4 regions of the Vibrio tritonius genome follow, and region 2 is predicted to be linked to each of the others. Evidence: predicted binding sites of a transcription regulator. Region 2 holds the regulator's gene; each other region holds the start of a gene.
The links. The regulator CRP, encoded in region 2, controls carbon source genes, mostly activating them, when cyclic AMP is high. The targets are predictions, from matches to a motif close to TGTGANNNNNNTCACA.
Positions count from the first base shown of each region.

Region 1: the regulator CRP is predicted to act here: its motif matches at 2,099-2,114, upstream of ectA (diaminobutyrate acetyltransferase).
Region 3: the regulator CRP is predicted to act here: its motif matches at 1,502-1,517, upstream of udp (uridine phosphorylase).
Region 4: the regulator CRP is predicted to act here: its motif matches at 1,430-1,445, upstream of cdd (cytidine deaminase).

Region 1 is NZ_AP014636.1:696,057-699,272, reverse strand. Features, by position in the region: gene ectB (diaminobutyrate--2-oxoglutarate transaminase) at 11-1,276, opposite strand; gene ectA (diaminobutyrate acetyltransferase) at 1,309-1,854, opposite strand; gene JCM16456_RS18330 (4a-hydroxytetrahydrobiopterin dehydratase) at 2,455-2,799, opposite strand; gene phhA (phenylalanine 4-monooxygenase) at 2,789-3,216, opposite strand, start outside.
Region 2 is NZ_AP014635.1:3,136,679-3,139,894, forward strand. Features, by position in the region: gene JCM16456_RS13960 (phosphoribulokinase) at 31-900, shown strand; gene crp (cAMP-activated global transcriptional regulator CRP) at 1,142-1,774, shown strand; gene JCM16456_RS13970 (DUF1338 domain-containing protein) at 1,876-2,664, opposite strand; gene astD (succinylglutamate-semialdehyde dehydrogenase) at 2,727-3,216, opposite strand, start outside.
Region 3 is NZ_AP014635.1:2,439,063-2,442,278, reverse strand. Features, by position in the region: gene JCM16456_RS10785 (zinc/cadmium/mercury/lead-transporting ATPase) at 1-1,158, shown strand, start outside; gene JCM16456_RS10780 (hypothetical protein) at 1,166-1,396, shown strand; gene udp (uridine phosphorylase) at 1,651-2,409, shown strand; gene JCM16456_RS10770 (hypothetical protein) at 2,489-3,216, opposite strand, start outside.
Region 4 is NZ_AP014635.1:2,088,418-2,091,633, reverse strand. Features, by position in the region: gene purT (formate-dependent phosphoribosylglycinamide formyltransferase) at 1-142, opposite strand, end outside; gene cdd (cytidine deaminase) at 481-1,374, opposite strand; gene JCM16456_RS09175 (CidB/LrgB family autolysis modulator) at 1,649-2,338, opposite strand; gene JCM16456_RS09170 (CidA/LrgA family protein) at 2,338-2,760, opposite strand; gene sbcB (exodeoxyribonuclease I) at 2,793-3,216, opposite strand, start outside.

The sequences.
Region 1 (3,216 bases), on a different replicon from region 2:
CAATACGCTGTTATGACGCTTTTGCCAGTAGTTTGGGCGCCAAATTTTCTATCGCTTGTTCGAAGCGCTCTAATCCTGTAGCCAGTTCTTCTTTGCTAATGGTTAACGGACAGAAAAACTTAACCACCTCATCTTCAGGGCCAGCAGTCTCGATCACCATTTCTAACGCAAAACATTCTCTGGCAATCCGTTCAGCAATCGCGCCATTTTGACAAGCAATACCTTGCATTAACCCTCGCCCTTTTACCTTGGCAAACAAGGTAGGATAGCGCTCGACATGTTGGCTTAATGCATACTTAAGCTCTTTCGCCCTTTCCATAATGTGGTGTGAGAATTGCTCATCACTCCAATAAGTCGTAATCGCTTTCGCCGCAGTAACAAAAGCATGGTTATTACCACGGAAAGTGCCATTATGCTCTCCCGGTAACCACACGTCGTATTGCGGCTTATACAAAACAAGCGCCATAGGCAGGCCGTAACCACCAATGGATTTTGATAGAGTGACTATGTCTGGTTTGATTCCTGCAGCTTCGAAACTGAAAAAGCTTCCCGTTCGTCCGCATCCGGCCTGAATATCATCCACGATAAGCAATACATCATGTCGACGACAAACCGAAGCAAGCGCACGTAACCAAGTATTAGAGGCAACATTTAGCCCACCTTCGCCCTGCACCACTTCAAGAATCACTGCTGCTGGTTTATCCATACCCGCTGAATTATCTTCCAGCATCGCTTCGAACAGAGCCAAACCATCGACATTGGCATAACCGTCATAAGGGAGTCGTGTCACACCATTCAAACCGATACCCGCACCTCCGCGGTGATGTTGGTTACCCGTTAACGCAAGCGCTCCCAGCGAGCAACCATGAAAGCCATTAGTGAATGCCACCACATTGCTGCGTCCGGTCACTTTACGAGCCAATTTAATCGCTGCTTCAACTGCATTAGTGCCTGTTGGCCCTGTAAATTGCACTCGATAATCGAGTTCTCTTGGACCAAGAATGTAACGTTGTAGCACATCAAGAAACTCAGCTTTTGCTTCTGAGTACATATCAAGCCCATGCGTTAAACCGTCTTTTTCAATATATTCAAGCAATGCTTGTTTTAAGACTGGATTGTTATGACCATAATTGAGCGCGCCCGCACCAGCGAGAAAGTCGAGGTAGGCTTGTCCATCTTGGGTGTACAACCACGACCCTTTTGCACTAGAAAAAACGACCGGAAAATGACGAGCATACGACTGCACATTCGATTCTTTGTCTCGAAAAATATTCATGCTAATAAAAAGCCTTTGTTGGTTTGGTGAGTTTACGAATTTGTGTGATAAGAAAGGGGAATTCGATAGAGATATTCACTGTCGTGTTCACCATCGAAATGACGTGTCTCATCAAGAAAGATTGACACTTCACCTTGGGTTCCATGTTGACGATCAAGCTTCTTAAACAATGCCCACGAACCTTGATTGGTTTGGGTAATCGTGGTTTCAACAACATCGATATTGGCTAGATTTTGACGACTTAACAGCGTTTGTAACATATGGAAAGCGAGGCCACGACCACGCTGATTAGGATGAACAGCCACTTGCCAAATAAACAGTTCGTTTTCACTATCAGGCTTTTGATACGCAGAGATAAAGCCAACACATTCGCCTTGTTCTTCTGCCATAACACAAGTATTGCGAAAATGTATCGACTGCAAAAAATTACAATATTCGGAATTTTCGTCCAAAGGAGCACACTTTGCGACTAAATCGTGAACACTTTGCCCGTCTGATCGCGTAGGTTTTCGTAATACCCATGACATATCCTTATCAGTTTGGTTTGGAAACGCCACCCAAGGCGCACTTGTCATCATAGCCATCTCCATTATGTTTTGAACTCTAATTAATTCTTTATTACCATAGCAAACCAAAATAAGATTTCAACCCATAAAAATGTCATAAAACCGCCATAAACGGTCTCTAATTAGCAAAGACAAGTGATAAACATGGAATAAACCTGACATTGAGATGATAAAAAAATAGTTTGAAATGTAACTATTTTACCCGGAGATTGGGTGAAAAATTGGATCATGAAGGCCAAAATGCAATTAATTTCATTGAGACAGGTATCACTAGCATTTTAGCAAAAATTGCAAAATGCATTTGCATAATGCAAAGCGTTTTTAAGTTTAGGTCAATTTTTGGTCAAAAAATGCCATTTTAGAACCAAAAACACATAAAAAAAGTTGGCACGCTATCTGCATTATATAAATCGACCCTTCTTAAGCCGAGGGTCACCTAGCCAACTGACGTTGTTAGTGAATAGAATTGTTCACACAAAATATAAGCCAATCGTGCGATTACGATTGGCTCTTTTTTTATCTGCTGTATTTGTTCGTCACCTTGCTACTCAATCAAACCACGCCAACAGCAATCTACCACTGTGCGCTGCTTGGTAAGCATCTCTCGCTACCTTACTCAGCCCCATCAAAGATATGGTCACATTTTGCCGCACAGATAAAGTCGTTTTTATGCAAACCATGAACGGAGTGTGTCCACCACGTGACAGTCACTTTCCCCCACTCAGCCAAAATGGAAGGGTGATGATTTTGTTGATCCGCTAGGTTGGCGACCTGTTCGCTAAACGTCCACGCTTTTTTGAAATTAGAAAACAGAAAGGATTTCTCCAATTGCTCAACCGAATCACGGGTCACTACTTTCCAATCATCGAGTTCAAGCAACAGTTCTTGCTGCTCTTGAGTTGTTAACGCGCCTGCTGCACCAGCTCGACAGGCCTCACATCTGAGCTCATGTAACATTTTCGTTCTCCTTGATTAAGTCACTCACTGTCAACATACCCAGTGATTTTGCTTGCTCTATATTGGATGACAAATCGTCACTCAACAGTCGAAATAATTGTGAAAAATCATTGAGGTAGTAATACAAAGGTTGCATCTCATCAATTCGATAGGATGTTCTCAGTACGTTGAGTAGATGGAATGGCTCACGACGTACTTCAGCACTTTCCAGAGCCCGTAGTGTTTCACCTGGGGAAGAAAGAATGCCGCCGCCAAAAATCCGAAATTCATCTTCTTCTTTTATCAAACCGAACTCCACCGTAAACCAGTATAGCCTAGCGAGATAAACTCGATCTGATTCTGGCATCGCTAAACCTAACTGACCAAACAAATGCGTTAGCTGTGCAAATTTAGGATTGGTGAGCATAGCGCAATGGC
Region 2 (3,216 bases):
AATTAAGGACAACAAGAGACAGGGTTAGTCATGTCAGCGAAACATCCTATTATTGCCGTTACAGGTTCTTCTGGTGCTGGAACAACGACGACATCTGAAGCGTTCCGCAAAATGTTTAACATGATGTCAGTAAGGCCAGCTTGGGTTGAAGGTGACAGTTTTCACCGATTTACCCGTCCAGAAATGGACGTAGAAATTCGCAAAGCGCGCGAACAAGGTCGTCATATCAGTTATTTTGGCCCACAAGCCAATGACTTTCCCACGTTAGAAGAGTTCTTTCGTCAATACGGGAAAGATGGCACAGGCCAAATTCGCCGCTATCTGCATACATTTGACGAGGCTGTACCATACAACCAAATGCCTGGGACATTTACCCCTTGGCAAGATTTGCCAGAAAATACCGATGTATTATTTTACGAAGGTTTACATGGTGGCGTGGTTGATGGCGATGTTAACGTATCACAACATGTCGATTTTTTAATTGGCATGGTACCAATCGTAAACTTAGAGTGGATTCAAAAATACGTTCGAGACACCCGTGACAGAGGGCATTCTCGTGAAGCGGTAATGGATTCTATCGTTCGCTCGATGGACGACTACCTTAATTACATTACCCCGCAGTTTTCTCGAACTCACATTAACTTCCAACGTGTTCCCACGGTGGATACGTCAAACCCATTAAATGCGAAAGGGATTCCAAGTTTAGACGAAAGTTTTGTCGTAATACGCCTTCGTGGCATAAAAAACGTCGATTTCCCTTATCTACTCGCTATGATAGATGGATCATTCATGTCGCGGCATAATACCATTGTGGTTCCTGGTGGAAAAATGGGGTTTGCGATGGAATTGATTGTCCGCCCAATCCTGCAACAACTGATAGAAAGCGGTAAAATTGGCTAATTCATCACATGTAATTTTCGCTTACTTTTCATACCGTGATCATAAGCACGTTTTTGCGCAATAAATCGGCCAAACGACACGATTAAAGTCAAGAAATTAGTAATGAAAAAGGATACTATTCTTTAACGGAAACAAGATAACTTGCAGTGAATCCAAACTCTTCTTATTCTAGTAGGCCTGAATAAGGCTTCGCTAAAATATGGATAGCGGCAAGCGTACCCTGCAGAGGAAGTGAGATATTATGGTTCTAGGTAAACCTCAAACAGACCCAACATTAGAGTGGTTTCTTTCACACTGTCATATTCACAAATACCCATCAAAAAGCACTTTGATTCATGCGGGTGAGAAGGCAGAAACGCTGTATTACATCGTAAAAGGTTCTGTTGCGGTATTGATTAAAGATGAAGAAGGCAAGGAGATGATCCTTTCCTATCTAAATCAGGGTGATTTTATCGGTGAACTTGGTCTTTTCGAAGAAGGTCAAGAACGTAGCGCCTGGGTTCGAGCAAAATCTCCATGTGAAGTAGCTGAGATTTCATTTAAGAAATTCCGTCAGCTAATTCAAGTTAACCCAGACATTCTAATGCGTCTTTCTGGTCAAATGGCACGTCGCCTACAAGTGACTAGCCAAAAAGTGGGCGATTTAGCCTTCCTTGACGTAACTGGTCGTATTGCTCAGACTCTTTTGAATCTAGCAAAACAACCTGATGCAATGACTCACCCAGACGGTATGCAAATTAAAATTACCCGTCAGGAGATTGGTCAAATCGTTGGTTGTTCACGCGAAACGGTTGGTCGTATTCTTAAGATGCTTGAAGAACAAAACCTTATTTCTGCACACGGCAAAACTATCGTCGTGTACGGCACCCGTTAATTCGTACTAACAAGCAACGAATGAGAAAAACCACCTAATCAGGTGGTTTTTTATTTTTTGAACAGCCAAAGCCTAATACCCGTAGTGGTAATGATGAACGATTACTGGCGATGGGTACTTTCAAAAATCTTATCCGCCGACGCCTCAACAAACCCTTGATAGAGTGTCCCGTCAGCCATGGGATAGCGCTTGGCAAACTCGTAGAATCCGCCCGGCACCATTGCCGTAACATCATCAAAACTCACTTCGACCTTATCCGCCAACGTAGAAGACTGCTCAAGCATAACGTCTGGAGACCCTTTTACTTCCCCTCCAGCCTCATTGATTGCAAAGCCATGACTGCGTAAATGCGCATTCACCTGCTTAACCTCGTCAAACGCACTAAGTTGATTGACACTTACGGTAAAATGATTCGCTCCATACCCATGTGCAGCTAACCATCCTGCGTATTCACTCTCTGCTGCCAAGATTTGATAATCGGTATAACTTAATGACCATGGCCTTCCTTGCCACAAAAAGTCGGGATTAGTAACCTTGGTAACACTATCAAGTAATGGATAAATCAACTTTTGGGCCGGAATACTCAGTTCATCCACCAACAACTCACTAATAAATACCTTAGGTAAGGTTGGATCTGGGTGTTGCAAATGACGCGCATAAAGCTTTTTGGCAGCAAAACGATATTCGCCACCGACTTGGTAGCCTTCAGCTAAAAAGGGCTTCATTAGTACATCTAACCCGAGTTGCGGGCTACGAAAGGTGCGTAGCGCGATGTGATCATTAATTAAAGGTTCGTTTTCTTGCAGCAATTGGTGAACTTTGTCCGCAGATGGACACAAACGGGTAATATAGTCTTGCCATAGATTATCAAACAGTTGGACAGCTCTCATAGCGTCTCCTTATCTGTAAAATAGCGACCCTCTTGCCCTAAGTTCGCCGCCAAATAGAATGATCACAACTCCACACCAGGGCTGAGCTGGGCCGGTAATTGGGTACAATCCCCTTCCATTGATGCCATCGGGTAAGCACAATAGTCCGCCGCATAATAAGCACTTGGACGTAAGTTGCCGGATGCTCCAGGACCACCAAATGGGGCATCACTGCTTGCCCCCGTGAGTTGACGGTTACGGTTTACAATGCCCGCTCGAATATGGTCGATAAAATACTGCCACTCATCCTCTTGCATCGAGATAAGACCGGCGGAAAGGCCAAAACGGGTATTGTTCGCGCCCGCAACCGCCTGTTCCAAACCTTGATAGCGAATCACTTGCAGTAGCGGTCCAAAATATTCTTCATCCGGTAATTCCTCAATTGCAGACACATCGATGATTCCCGGCGTAACAAACGCAGCATGGGTATTCTTGGCTTCGAGTAAAATCTCACCACCCAGTGATTCAAGCCGTTGCTGCGCGTTAACAATATGTTGTGCAGCCTGTACAGAT
Region 3 (3,216 bases), 700 kb from region 2:
CGTTGGTACACACCTTTGATGATGGTGGTGGCTTTACTTGTGGTGACCATTCCACCGATGTTGTTCGCCCAGCCGTGGGAAACGTGGGTCTATCGTGGTTTGGCGATGTTACTGATTGCTTGTCCATGCGCTTTGGTGATTTCAACACCAGCGGCGATCACATCTGGGTTGGCAATGGCTGCTCGATTGGGTGTGCTCATTAAAGGTGGGGCTGCATTAGAAAAGTTGGCGCATGTTGACCACCTTGCTTTGGATAAAACGGGGACGTTAACGCAGGGCAAACCTCATGTGACTGATGTTATTGGCTTTGATGCTTGGTCTGAGGAACGCATATTAGCCGTGGCTGCTGCCGTGGAAGTTGGCTCAAGCCATCCCCTAGCTCAAGCGGTGATTCAAAAAGCTGAGCACAGTGGATTGATCATAGAGCCCGCTCAACAGCGCAGTGCAATGGTAGGACGGGGCGTTAGTGGTAAAGTGGATCATCAGACAGTCACCTTAATCGCACCAAACCATTATGATAATGCATCGAACCAGGCTCAAGCCTTGGTTAAAACCTTGCAAAGTGAAGGGAAAACCGCGGTTTATGTGACGGTTAATGACCAAATAGCGGGGGTGATAGCATGGCAAGATACCCTGCGTGACGATGCACTCAGTGCCATCGCCAAACTGAAAGAACTTGGCGTTGAGAGCATTATGCTGACTGGCGATCATCAGCGCAGCGCTGCTGCCATTGCAGGCAAATTGGGCATAACTTTCCAAGCGCAGCTTTTACCCGAAAATAAAGTGGCGGGTATTCGAACGTTGGCGAAACAACACAATGTCGCAATGGTTGGCGATGGTATTAATGATGCGCCTGCCATGAAAGAAGCGCATATTGGTATTGCCATGGGTGGTGGTTCGGATGTCGCTTTGGAAACGGCCGATGCAGCGATTACTCACAATCAGCTGATTGAATTGCCGAATATGATTGCGTTGTCCCGAGCAACGATGCGTAATATCAAGCAAAACGTCACGATTGCCTTAGGATTGAAAGCTGTCTTTTTGGTGACCAGTTTATTAGGAATTACAGGGTTGTGGGTTGCGGTATTGGCAGACAGTGGGGCAACCGCCTTAGTTACACTCAACGCGCTACGATTGCTTCGTTATATACCCAAATGACCTCAAGATGCAGACTTCAGAGCTTCATCAACGAGCACAGGTCAAGCTCAATGACGGCAGGAATGGTCATTCCCTTTCAACGTCATTGGGCGCAGAAATGGGCTTGTTGATGAGCTCCCAAGGGGCGAGTTGTATTCGCTCCTATGCTGCGTTACCGATTTTCGACGTAGAATCACTATGTATTCAAATCGGTGCCTTGCCTATAAGCGAATACATTCTCGCTGAAACCGCATCTTGAGGTTACTTGGGTATAAACCCAAGTTCAGCTGATTTTTCTATACTGAAAAGGTGCTGTTAGCAGCACCTTTTTCTTTAGCCATATTGTTCGTATGCGCTGGTTTATTGTGATTTAAATCACGTTATTGTGTAATATTGAAAAATGTTACTGCAGTTTTTGTGATAATCGTCGGCTTTATAATTTGCGTGGTCGGATAAAGTAACCCCGTACCCAATATAAATTAGAGAGCTGAACAAGCCGTAATAGGAGTATCTATGACTCAATCTGTGTTCCATCTTGGTGTAACTCAAGACGACCTTAATGGCGCAACACTGGCCATCATTCCTGGTGACCCTGCGCGTGTAGAAAAAATTGCCAACTTGATGGACAACCCTACCTTTTTAGCCAGCCATCGTGAATACACGGTGTACCGTGCTGAGCTAGACGGTCAATCTGTTGTGGTTTGTTCAACCGGTATTGGTGGTCCATCAACCTCTATCGCTGTTGAAGAATTAGCACAACTTGGTGTGCGTACGTTTTTGCGCGTAGGTACAACAGGTGCAATCCAGCCACATGTGAATGTAGGCGATATGATTGTAACAACAGGTTCTGTGCGTCTTGATGGTGCAAGCCTGCATTTTGCGCCAATGGAATTCCCAGCTGTAGCGGATTTTGATGTTGCGACAGCAATGAAGGCGGCTGCAGTTGAAAGTGGCGCGACTGTTCATACGGGTGTTACAGCGTCGAGTGATACTTTCTATCCTGGTCAAGAGCGTTACGACACCTTTACTGGTCGTGTTGTGCGTCGTTTCCAAGGCTCGATGAAAGAGTGGCAGGATATGGGCGTGCTTAACTTCGAAATGGAATCGGCAACTTTGCTGACCATGTGTGCAAGCTCAGGCTTGAAAGCAGGTTGTGTGGCGGGTGTTATCATTAACCGTACCCAAAAAGAGACGCCAGATCATGAAACGCTAAAACTGGCAGAAACTCGCTCGATTAAGGTGGTTGTTGAAGCTGCTCGCAAGTTGCTGTAATGCGAATTAAATTTTAAACACAAGGCCGCTTTTTGAGCGGCCTTGTGTTTATCTAATGTTTAATAATGAGTTAAATGCATTAACTGGTTTCGACGAAGTGCAATTTGGGAAGCGGTTGGTAAAGTGTCTCTAACAATTCACTCAGCATGTGATCATAGGTGTGAGCAATGGTCAACGAGAGGGCTGATGATATGGCATATAAGTCTTGGCTACTGAGTGATTGCTGCATGTCCTGCCATTTTTTTAATTTCTCTAGCGCTTGTGAGCATGCAGGAGAATCGGTTGTTAAAGCACTAATAATCGATAACTGATTTATTTTTCTTTGTACGGTGGCGACGTAGTGGGTAAAACGACGTTGTCCTTCCATTGTGTCGAGCTCTTCAATACAGATGCGCATTTGGGTTAGCGCATCCATCGCATCAATAATCTGCTGCCAGTTGATATGGTATTCATCACTAAGTGCTTCACGCCCAGATTCGACCAGCCATGCCAACATCACCTCATCAAGCAAAAACATACAGTGGCGAATGGCTTTGCCGTGCACGATTTGATTACGAGCAACGGAGCGTTCTTGCCATTCATTGGTGAGACTTTCGAGTTTACGCTGCAAAATTCGATACATGGGCTTGTTATCGAAATGGGCAATACCAATCAAGTGTTGTGATTGGTTCAAGAGGGCTTGTTGCAGTTCATTAAGTTCAGTACGACGGTCTTCATCAAACATTAGTGCGAGATGTGTTGCATTACGATGTTGTCGACACAGAGCGAGCAATTGACGTAAATCGACGATCAGTTCGTATTTACGCT
Region 4 (3,216 bases), 1.0 Mb from region 2:
TCGCGGGCGCATCAGCGTATCGGTCACAGGCAATCACTTCTAGGCCTAGGCGTTGACATTCAATCGCCACTTCTTTGCCTAGCTCACCAGAACCAAGAAGTAAAACACGAGTAGCATTTGCTCGGGTAGCAGTCCCCAACATACGGAAATCCTTATTACGTTTGTATCACTTTGTGAAGTTGCGGCAATGATACGCAAAAAAAACAGAAAAGCAAACGTTTGCGTGCCGCTACTATGGAAATAATGCCGATGACTTTACGCTGGATAAATGACGCCTTTATGTCATTGAACCATAACGTATCGCACAACTATTATGCGGTGAAGTGATAAGAAAAAAAGAGAACTTAACGATAAATCAAGCGAATAGTCGATAAGAGGTTTTGAACAGCGACAATAGTGTCTCAAACACACTGTTGCCGCTAATTGTATCCAAATAACCTCAAGATGCAGAATTCAACATCTTGAGGTTATTTGGGGATGTTATGACGAAAGCGCTGCGTAATCTAACTCGATATCAGGGTTAATGGCATCGAGAGTGGATTGTGTGCAGGCCAAATGACTGATTGATGCAGTGGCCATTTCGGCAAGCGCTGCTTGGGTAATCGACGAAAATTCATCGCCTCCCATGCGTAGCTGTACTAGGGCGACTTGCAGTGGCGGTAGGCTAGGGTTAAACGCCGCGTTTTCTGCATATGCACCGCTGTAGCGATGGCCTGTGCTGGTCGCTAGGCTAACACCACTGAAATTTTGGGTGTAAGGCGCGTGGCTGCGATTGAGGGCTTGTACACCCAACTGAACTAACTCGTTGTCGCTGTCACTACTGTAACTATGGTCGATCGTTCCCATTAGTAGAGTTGTGATATCAAGATCACTTGGGCCAAATGACTCTGGCAAATAGTGTTGCAAAGATTGGCCAACACGAGCAGGCAATTGGATTTTCATGGTCTTCGCGGTGGTCAGCTCATTCATAAATTGACGACAATGACCACAAGGGGTGTGGTTAACTGTTACATCGATAATGCCCACTTCACCTTTCATCCATGCATGGCTAATACCTGCTTGCTCTGCATGAATCGTTTGACCGAGTTGAGCGCCATAGAATTCCATGTTCGCACCAAAGTAGAGGCGACCACTTAAACCACGAACCAAAGCCCCTACATAAAAATTAGAAATAGGAACATAGGCGTAAGCCGCGGCTAATGGCAGTAAACAGACTCGCAAATCAGCGTCTTGATAACCCGTTATGTCAATAAGTTGGCTGAATTGTTCTGCAGAGATAGTTGCGTCAAAGTCTTGAGCTAACACGATAGGCGTCAGATACTCAGCGATCTGCGTTGGTAAGCTGTTCAGTGCCTCTTGAATACGGCCTTTCATAAGCTGTCCTTGTTTGTTTATGGAATAGTAGTGTAAGAGACGCTCAAAATAACGATGTGATCAATATCACATTTAAAATGAAACGATTTAATTATGTTACATAAGGAGAGTGAGATCACACTTGTTATCGATTACATCAATGCAACTGATAAAATAAAGCGGATTAGCTTTTCAGCAACCCGCTTCTTTACTTGGGTGCAAATTGCGCCTGTATACCGACTAAACCTCTACTATTGATCTTAAACAGTATTTCTCTTCATCCGTGAACCCCAAGTTATCCTGCGATAATGTGGTGAAGCCATACTACTGCCGTAAATACAATAGGCGCCAAGATCGATGTAATAATCCCACATAAAACTAATGCCAGTGAGCTAAATGCACCTTCTTGGGCATCACGTTCGGCACAGGTTGCGGTGCCTAGGGCGTGCGATACCGACCCCATTGTCAGGCCACGTGCGATAGGGTGAGTAATATTGAGCAATTTGAAAATCGGGTAACCTAAAATTGCGCCAAATAAGCCAACTAATACGACGACAATCGCGGCGATAGAGGGTTCTCCCCCTAAGTTTCGCGCCACTTCCATCGCAATAGGCGTGGTGACCGATTTTGCCATAAGTGATGCGATAAGGGTTAAATTGGTGCCCATGACCACCGCAATGATGCTTGCAGTCACCATGGACATTAAGCTGCCGATACTACAAGCCAGCATAATGATGCGCCAGTTCGCACGAATTTGTGGTAACTGTTCATACAGTGGGAATGCTAACGCGACCACTGCGGGGGCAAGTAAATCGCTGATGTAGATGTTGTCGGCATAATAGGTATCAAAGTCGATGCCAAATACCATCAAAATAACAATCAAGGCCACGATACTCATGAGCAGTGGGTTGGCGACCGGCGAATGAATTTTAGTGGCAAGCCAGCGACAAATAAAAAAGACCACCAAAGTGAGAACCAGCCACATTATGCTTTCCCCTTAACGCCGTTAGCGTCTGTTTTTATGTTCTTTTTTACGTCAATGCGCTTTTTATCTGCGTTTAAAAAACGATCCAATATGAGGCCAAGAGATACCATAACAATTGCACTGCCACCGATTGCGCTGGCGAGAATTGCCCATGCATTGGTTAATAGCATGTCGAAGTGGTTCATTAAGCCAACACTGATTGGTACGAATAACAACATCATGTAGCGGATAAAAAGATGAGCACCTGGACGAACCCAGTCAACGGGTGCGAAACCGCTGGCAAGGAGCGTAAACAATAGGAGCATACCGAAGATACTGCCAGGAATTGCAACGCCCAGCATTTGCTGTATCCAGTTTCCGATCGCTAAACAGATAAAGATTAAAGCGAAGGAAACAACATATTTTAGAAGTGTGTTTATCATAAAATGTCACATCAAAAGAAAGACAAACCAAATTAAGAGGCGAGTTGTTCTACGTACCGATAAACGGCTTTTAATATTGCGATTTTCTGAGTATCGCTTTCATGTTCATGGACTAAATTTTCCAAATTGAGCATGTAAGACTCAATGTGGCTTTCAAAATATTCGCGGCAGTGATTTGCCCAGCGACGTTGTTCTGCTTCATTGAGTGTCCAAGGATAATGACGAGCACGGTATCGAAACAGCAAAGGTTCAATGCGCTTATCACTATATTCCAATTCTAATGAGGCCAATTGATCTGGATTTGTTTCACGGATGATTTCCATGGCGGCCTTATCGGCAGGTGAGAAGAATCCCTGATATAACTGCGTATCCACATCTTCATCTTTCGCAAACTCACGTTCTTGACTAAACAGATTGATGAGCTTTTCTCGAATAGCTGGATGTTCACGCAAGGTC